DNA from 2 places in the Bacillus nitroreducens genome. Region 1 is predicted to be linked to the other one. Evidence: riboswitches for the same ligand, from Rfam matches in the RefSeq annotation. Region 1 holds a riboswitch; the other holds the start of a gene.
What was found. A riboswitch is a leader RNA that binds a small molecule or an ion and turns the genes downstream of it on or off. The one in region 1 is predicted to bind preQ1.
Positions count from the first base shown of each region.

Region 2: linked by a shared signal. The riboswitch ahead of queD (6-carboxytetrahydropterin synthase QueD) and the one ahead of queC (7-cyano-7-deazaguanine synthase QueC) in region 1 are both predicted to bind preQ1.

Region 1 covers NZ_CAXHYI020000003.1:1,128,588-1,133,011, forward strand. Annotated here, with positions in the region: gene ACWPVE_RS09390 (EamA family transporter) at 1-922, shown strand, start outside; PreQ1 riboswitch class I at 1,012-1,058, shown strand; gene queF (preQ(1) synthase) at 1,182-1,682, shown strand; PreQ1 riboswitch class I at 1,700-1,743, shown strand; gene queC (7-cyano-7-deazaguanine synthase QueC) at 1,790-2,470, shown strand; gene ACWPVE_RS09405 (VUT family protein) at 2,470-3,012, shown strand; gene ACWPVE_RS09410 (LysM peptidoglycan-binding domain-containing protein) at 3,332-4,219, opposite strand.
Region 2 covers NZ_CAXHYI020000001.1:71,460-75,883, reverse strand. Annotated here, with positions in the region: gene ACWPVE_RS00405 (NUDIX hydrolase) at 60-431, shown strand; gene ACWPVE_RS00400 (hypothetical protein) at 481-690, shown strand; gene ACWPVE_RS00395 (hypothetical protein) at 803-979, shown strand; gene ACWPVE_RS00390 (DUF4177 domain-containing protein) at 1,056-1,241, shown strand; PreQ1 riboswitch class I at 1,425-1,471, shown strand; gene queD (6-carboxytetrahydropterin synthase QueD) at 1,560-1,994, shown strand; gene queE (7-carboxy-7-deazaguanine synthase QueE) at 1,988-2,716, shown strand; gene ACWPVE_RS00375 (hypothetical protein) at 2,902-3,051, shown strand; gene ACWPVE_RS00370 (DNA alkylation repair protein) at 3,191-3,859, shown strand; gene ACWPVE_RS00365 (GNAT family N-acetyltransferase) at 3,913-4,422, shown strand.

The DNA of each region.
Region 1 (4,424 bases):
GAAATCTTGGCATTATGCATTAATTGTGTTTTTGGGTGGATGTTGTTACGGAGTCTTATCGACATTTGTTAAACTGGCTTACTCAGCTAACTTTTCAACTTCTCATGTGACTGGAGGGCAATTCTTTTTCGGGGCAGTCCTTATTTGGATTTTCTTTCTTTTTACGAAAAAGAAAAAATTAACTTTTCAACAAATCTTAAAAATTGTAATAGCGGGTATTCCATTTGGCTTAACTGGTATTTTTTATTATCAATCCCTGCTGAGGCTCGAAGCCTCCTTAGCTATCATCTTTTTATTTCAATTTGTCTGGATTGGGACACTTTTTGAATGGTTTTTTTATAAAAAACGGCCTACCAAAGAAAAGCTTGTCTCCATTATTATACTCCTAATTGGTTCAGCCTTAGCTGCAAACATTGTTTCACAAGAGGGGACCATCCCTTCATGGGAAGGAATACTTTGGGGCTTACTAGCTTCTCTTTCATTTACAACTTCAATTTTTGTAAGTGGTTCAATTGAGAAGGATACCCCACCAGTACAAAAAAGTGCGCTCATGTCTACTGGTTCTTTAATAGTTGTCTTTACTTTATATCCACCCACATTTTTATTTGATTTCTCAGTCCTATCGGGTGTGGCACCATATGGGCTGTTACTTGGATTATTTGGTGTGGCTCTTCCACCACTGTTGTTTTCAATTGGGATGCCACATATTGGACCAGGACTTGGGACGATTTTAGTTGCTTCCGAACTGCCAGTAGCCGTTACCTTGTCTTCATTCATTTTATTAGAGCAAGTGAGTTGGATCCAGTGGATAGGAGTTGTGCTCATATTAGGTGGTATTATTAGGGGAAATATTGGGCTTGGTCATCGTAAGAAAAAATCTGTTGACCATGAAAATGTTACGAATCAAAAGGTGGGACAGTAAAACTGTCCTGTGTTCCATAAAAATTTTCCATTTGACGTTCTTGATTCAATGTTATATATTGAACTGAGATAAAGAATGCCCAGTCGCATACGGGAGAGGTTCATAGCTGATACCCTCTATAAAAAACTATGGAAACATGACAAATGCCATGTCCATATTGGATATGGTTTTTTCTGTTTTAACATATGTATTTTTTATAGAATGATTGGCGATACCTCTCTTGAGAATGCTTGGGAAACATTTGCAAGGAGGTTTTTTTATGTCTGGCCGAAGCCACGAAGAAGGATTAAAGGACTTGACATTATTAGGTAATCAAAATACACAATATTTATTTCAATATGCACCAGAAATACTTGAGGCAGTAGATAATCTCCATTCAAATCGTGATTACTTTGTGAAATTTAATTGCCCTGAGTTCACTAGTCTTTGTCCACTTACTCATCAACCTGATTTTGCGACAATATATATATCATATATACCTGATAAAAAACTTGTTGAAAGTAAATCATTAAAGTTATATTTATTTAGCTTTAGAAACCATGGGGATTTCCATGAAGATTGTGTCAACATTATCATGAATGATTTAATTAAACTTCTCGACCCTAGATACATCGAGGTATGGGGTAAATTTACACCACGTGGAGGTATCTCAATTGATCCATGGTGTAACTACGGAAAGCCTGGAACGAAATATGAAGAAATGGCAAATCATCGATTAATGAACCATGATTTGAACCCAGAAAAAATAGATAATCGTTAATAAGAAATTTACAAATGAAGAAAGAGGTTTTTAGCTACCCTCTTAAAAAAACTAAGGAAACAGCACTTTTCTTAGAGTGCTGTTTTTGCGTAAAAGGTGGTCAAATGATGAAGCGGGAAAAAGCAATCGTTGTCTTTAGTGGTGGTCAGGATAGCACAACATGTCTTTTTTGGGCAAAAAAGCGTTATGAAGAGGTTGAAGCGGTAACGTTTAATTATGGTCAAAAACACCATCTTGAAATCGAATGTGCGAAGGAAATTGCAGCTGAGCTCGGAGTCAAACATCATATTCTCGATATGTCACTCCTGAATCAGCTTGCCCCAAACGCCTTAACACGACAAGAAATTAAGGTAGAAGAGGGAACGGATGGCGAGTTACCATCTACTTTTGTGCCTGGACGAAATCTACTCTTCCTTTCATTCGCAGGTGTGTTAGCTCGTCAAGTAGGTGCAAAGTACATCGTGACAGGAGTTAGCGAGACAGATTTTAGTGGTTATCCTGATTGCCGAGACATTTTTATGAAATCATTAAATGTAACGTTAAATTTATCGATGGATGATACATTTGTAATTGAAACACCGTTAATGTGGCTGAACAAAGCACAGACTTGGGAGCTTGCTGATCAGCTTGGAGCATTGGAATTTGTTCGCGAAAGAACGTTAACTTGTTACAACGGTATTATGGCAGATGGCTGTGGGGAATGCCCAGCTTGTAAACTACGAAAAAAGGGACTTGAAGATTTCTATTTAGCGAAATCAAATACTCAACATAGAGGAGACATCATATGATGAGAATACTATTTTATTTGTTATCGATTGTTGCCGCGAATGTGGTAACTGCAGCACTTGCTCCTTTACAGTTTGGAATTTTCATTGTTCCCATGGGTACGCTGTTAGTTGGAGCAACTTTTATTCTTAGGGACCTTGTACAAAATAAATATGGGAGATCAAAAACGTATTTATTTATTTTTATTGCATTAGTTTTATCCGCATTGGTATCGTTCATGCTAGGAGATACACTATTAATCGTTGTGGCTTCAGCCGTTTCATTCGTTGTATCTGAATCTGCAGACACAGAAATTTATACGAGATTAAGACTACCAATCGCTTGGCGCGTATTTTATAGTGGAATCGTTGGGGGATTTCTGGACTCTGTTATATTCGTGATCATTGGTTTAAGTCCACTTGGTGCGAATATTCTACCTTGGGAAGCCGTACCAGCTGCTATATTAGGACAAATTATCGTGAAGACAATCATTCAAATGATTGGAGCACTTATTTTAAACCAGGTTCGATTGAAACATTTGGACCATGCGGAAATGATTAAATAAAAGTTTATAAAGCCACGTTTCATGGTTTTAAAGAGTGTAGACAAAGTCAAACATGACTTTGTCTACACTCTTTTTTATAGGAAACGCTAGTAAGATTCACTTTCCCAGACTGTCTTGAAAACGCTTGTCAGACAAGATGCGCTCACCGAACGAAGACGCGAATAGAAGTTGCCTTCATGAGCGGACGAGTGAGGTTGGCAACGAAGGATGCGAGCGTTTGTTAACAGTCTGAAAGCCACGTTTTGTGGCTTTTTTATAGTAGATTAAAAACACTGCAAAATTAGCTATGCAGTGTTCTAATCTGTAATTCTTAATTTCACTAGTCTAAGATAGTTACCTTAACTTCTTTTACACCGAAATTGATCGCATCTTGTTTGTTTGGAATAAATACATCAATTTTCTTTCCTTTAATGGCTCCACCAGTATCTCCAGCAATAGCCTCTCCATAACCTTCTACATGTACTTTGCTACCAAGAGGGATAACGGATGGGTCAACTGAAATGACTTTCGCATTTGGGTTTTCTAATAGGTTTATTCCAGTTGATGTAATACCAGAACAACCGTCACATGTAGCCGTATAAGCTGTAGCAGTTACGGTAATTTCTTTTGCATTTGCTTCAGTTGACGTAGTTTGGTTATTTTCCTTCTTAGGCTCTTCAACTTTGTTTGTTTCTTTCTTTGATTCTTCTGTTTTACTAATTTCCTTTGGTGTGACTGTTGCAGGTTTTACAGGTGTACTTTTTGTTTGTTTTTCAGGAGTTGTAACTGTGTTAGTCTTTTCTTTTACTACTGCTGCAGTTGTTTGTGTTGGTTTTGCTGTTTTTGCAGGTTTTGCAGTAGCAACGGTTTTTGCTCCTTCAAAGATTACTAGATTTAACCCAGGATGGATAAGATCTGTATGTAACTGATTCCATTCTTGAATTTGTGATACTGTAACTTGATATTCTCTTGCAATGTCCCATAATGTATCTGCTTGCTTCACTGTATATTGTTTTGGTGCTGCTACGTTTAGAATATCACCTGGGTGAATAAGATCAGTAGATAGTTGATTCACCATTTTAATATTTTTTACGGATGTATTATTTTCGCGAGATAGATCCCAAAGAGTATCGCCTTTTTCTACGGTAATATTTGACGCTTGTACATTTGCGCCTACTGTTAATGAGAGTGCTGTACCTGCCAAAATGGTAAATATTTTTTTAAGCATTCTTTTACCCTCCAATTTCTTTAGTTGCTAATTTTAACTAATCGTAACATAGATTTTCTGTAGAAAAAGAACAAGGAAGTGTTAATTTGGTTTCATCCGTGGCAATTATATTGCAAAAGTATTTCAAAGGATGATTGTTCAAACTAACTACGGATGACTTTTATCCTGCTTTTAAAAAATGGAGTGGAAAGTATGTTAATATATA
Region 2 (4,424 bases), on a different contig from region 1:
GTTAACGAATCGGCCCACAAGAAATATGTTTAAAACTTATACATTGGAGGGGAAAACGTGTGGAAACGGAGCAATTAAGAATTTTTGATGAAAATAAAAATCACATTGGTATTGCATCTCGTGAAGATGTACATAGACTCGGTTATTGGCACGAAGTATTTCACTGTTGGTTTATTTGTGAAGAAGAGGGAACCTATAAGCTATATTTACAACTTCGTAGCAAAAATAAAAAGGATTATCCTAATCTCTTGGACATAACGGCTGCTGGGCATTTACTGGCGAATGAAAGAGTAGAAGATGGGATAAGAGAGATCGAGGAGGAAATTGGGATTGATCTTTCCTTTCAGGATTTAATCCCCTTGGGAGTCGTCGACTACACGGTTATCAGGGAAAATTTTATCGATAAGGAAATAGCACACGTCTTTTTGTAGTCCACACTACCTTGATGACTTTACTCTCCAGGAAGACGAAGTTGCAGGAATGGTAAAAGTCAATTTTCATCATTTTGAAGAACTCTGGTTAGGTGAAAGAGAAACGATCAAGATTAGTGGATTTGAAATGAAGGATGACGGAAATAAAGTGTATATTCATGAGAATGTTGGAAGGGAAAAATTCGTTCCTCATCAAGTTACATTCTATAGAACTGTAATTGAAAAAATGAAAGAAAAGCTGACACTAGAAATGCCCTAATCCATTTTGTACAAAGAAAACCTCAAGAATATTTGCATATTATGTATGAGATTAGACAAATATACCTGAAACCTAGTCTTTGTGAATTCGTATATCACAATGAATACAGGAGTTGATTGAGATTTTTGATATCACCTTTTTATTCGTTATGGCTTTAGCAGGTGGAATTGTAACAGTCATTGGTCTTTTTGTTATAGGAGGTCAACACATAACTGAACCGAAGAAGGAACTTCAGCAGAAAATTCAAAATCTAGAAGAGGAGATTCATATCCTGAAAAATCAGAAATAGTAGATAAATTGAATGAAACAAAAATGTCTTTTTGAAAAGAAAACTAACTACTATTTATTTAAGAGGAGGTAATCATATGTATGATTACAAGTTCGTTCAAATTCAGGTTGGTGCGTTAACTGGTAAAGCGAAAGAAGACTATGAAGCGATTATTAAAGAACATGCACAAGAAGGATGGCGTTTGCATACGTTTGCACCGTTAACAGTGGGTGCGGGTGGGCAGGCAACAGTAATACAAATCATTTTTGAAAGAAAGCTATAATATTTAAGAGGATAAAAGTTTTACCCTTACTCTTCTAGCGGGTGCGTTATCAATTTTTCGTATGGGATCGTTCGTTTATTTCAAAACAAATGACCTCTATTTTTGAGATTGAGAAATATTCCTTAATTCTACGTATTAGATATGGTAAAGTAATCATGTAAGTGAATAAAGAAGTCTGCGTTGGCAGGAGAGGTTCGAAATTCCATCCCTCTATAAAAAACTAAGGAGCTAGGACAGCATCTACTTAGTGTTGTCTTTTTTTATTTTGATGGATATAAGCTCCGAAAGACAAAAAAACATACGAAGGAGTGATGATTCATGTTGCAACAGATTTATCCAGTTACACAACATCCTTACGCATATGAGTTAAATAAAGATTTTCAATTTGCTGCAGCTCATTATGTTCCACATGAAGATGCTGGTAACTGTCAAAATATGCATGGACATACCTATTTTACAAATATCACCATTGCTGGTGATAAGCTAGATCACACAGGGTTTTTGGTTAATTTTAAACAGATTAAAGATTTAATTCACAAAAGATTTGATCATCGTGTCATGAATGAAGACAGCAAATTCTCCGACCAAGATTCTACTTATTTCCCTACAACAGAGGTAGTTGCTAGGACGATATATGAAATCATTCAAGAACATCTCGATTCTCTTCCGAATCAGCCAACTTGTGTTCAGGTATTTGTAAGGGAGACACCTACGAGCTATTGTATTTACCGACCCAAGGAGAAATCATTATGAGAAAAATACCTGTACTTGAGATTTTTGGTCCAACCATTCAAGGGGAAGGAATGGTGATCGGCCAAAAAACAATGTTTGTTAGAACAGCTGGCTGTGACTATTCCTGTTCGTGGTGTGATTCGAAATTTACCTGGGACGGTTCTGAAAAGGAATTGATACGAATGATGGAACCACGTGAAATCGTGGATGCGTTATTCGAAATGGGCGGCGAACGTTTTAATCATGTTACGATCTCTGGGGGAAATCCAGGATTGTTAGCACAATTAGATAGTTTGATAGATTTGCTTCATGAAAAGCAAGTGAAGGTTGCCTTGGAAACCCAGGGTAGCAGATGGCAGCAATGGTTTACAAAGATAGATGATTTAACCATTTCGCCTAAGCCACCTAGCTCAGGAATGACGACAAACTATGAAACGTTGGATTTTATCATCCATTCATTGAAGGAAGAACAGCAGGGTGACTTCAGTCTAAAGGTGGTTATCTTTGAAGAAGATGATTTACAATATGCAATTCGCATACACAAAAGGTACCCTGATGTAAAACTGTTCCTGCAAGTAGGGAATGATGACTTGGAAACAGAAGACCAGGAAAAGTTGGTACCGCGCCTAATTGAAAAATACGAACGATTAGTTGATGTTGTCATGAATCATGCAGAATTGAATGATGTACGAGTATTGCCTCAGCTTCACACGTATTTATGGGGGAATAAACGGGGTGTTTAATAAAAAATCGATACCTTTCATCTTCCTGATTAGACCTTATCATTCAAATTAAGTTATCTTTATTAAGTAAGGTATTCAACAAAAAGTGCATTAATCCTAGAAGGGTTAATGCCTTTTTTAGTGAATGTATTGAACAAGCAGAGCAGTTTAGTACAAGAGAAGGAATTTCATATTGAGGTGAGCGAATGGATAAGTCCGTTACCTTTTCATCTACTAGTACAAGTTACGAAGGTGTAGAGGCAACCGAAACATTTACTCTTAAAGAATTAGGTATTGTCGAGGAATTGGAGGATGATGCACTAAAAAAAGAAATGGAAAGAGTTTTTCAGGAGTGAGTTTGGGAAAAACTTAATATTTCATGTAGTATAGTAATTGAGTAAGATAAATGCCCAATGGTAGTATATACAAACTTGAGTTCTTGATATTTCCCATAAGTACATAGCATCAAACAATCGAAATGAAGGAGTTGTAAAAATGAGTGAAACCAAAGCTACAGAGCTAGACCGCTCATCAAAAGCAGAAAACATTCTATCACAGATCGATAGTAAATCGAAGCTAGGTGATTTACGAAAAATCGCAAAGGACATTAAACAAGATCACGAACTTGCCATGGAACTCTGGTCTACCGAAGAGTTCAAGCCTAGACTATTAGCCATCTTAATTATGGACAAAAAACTACTTGCACAAGATGTCCTAGATAAGCTTGTTAAGGATATGCTGACTCATACTTTGGAAGAGAGAAATAATTTAATGGATTGGTTAATGGCTAATCAGCTCACCAAAAGTAAGAAGACTATTGCATTGATGGAGTCATGGAAAAATAGTCCTTCGGCCCTTCAAAGGAGAGCTTTCTGGTATTATCAAGCGCGATTGAGATGGACTGGACAAACACCTCCTGATAACACGGAAGAATTGCTAGCTGTAATCGAAGCTACTATTACGCAGGAAGAACCAGAAGTTCAATGGGCGATGAATTTCACAGCAGGCTGGATAGGAGTTTATGAGGAAAAACATCGTGAGCGTTGTATTAAAATTGGAGAGAAAACGGGTCTTTACAAAGGCCAAATGGTGGCTAAAGGATGTACGCCCGACTATTTGCCAGAGTTCATAACGATTGAAGTGAATAAAAGACAAAATAAATAAATTCCACTAAAAGATTGGAAAAGCTCCTCTATCATCCATTCAAGGAGAGTCACATGCTCACGATATTACAAAAAGAACGATTTGATGATCTTTATCATTTATTTGAAGACTCTTTCCCACGTGATGAATTTAGGCCATATAACATACAACGGAAATTGTTGTCCCACCCACATTATCAAATCTTTGTTTATGAAAAAGATTGTGAGTTGGCTGCCTTTTTTGCCACTTGGGAAGGTCCTGACTTTATATTTTTAGAACATTTTGCTGTGAAATCAAGCTTTCGCAATGGTGGCCTAGGTTCGAAACTCCTTCAAGCATTTCTCGAACAACAGGTTAAACCTGTCGTGATTGAAATCGAACCACCAGAGGGGGAAATCGAAAAAAGAAGAGCCCGCTTTTATGAACGAAATGGATTTAGCCTTAGTAAGTGGGGCTATGTTCAACCAGCGCTTGCACAAGGGCAAAGCTCCGTTCCACTTGTATTAATGTCTTACCCCAAGCCATTACAGGAAGAAGCATTTTATGCTTTTAAAAACTGGGTTTTTCAACACGTCTATTCATAAGT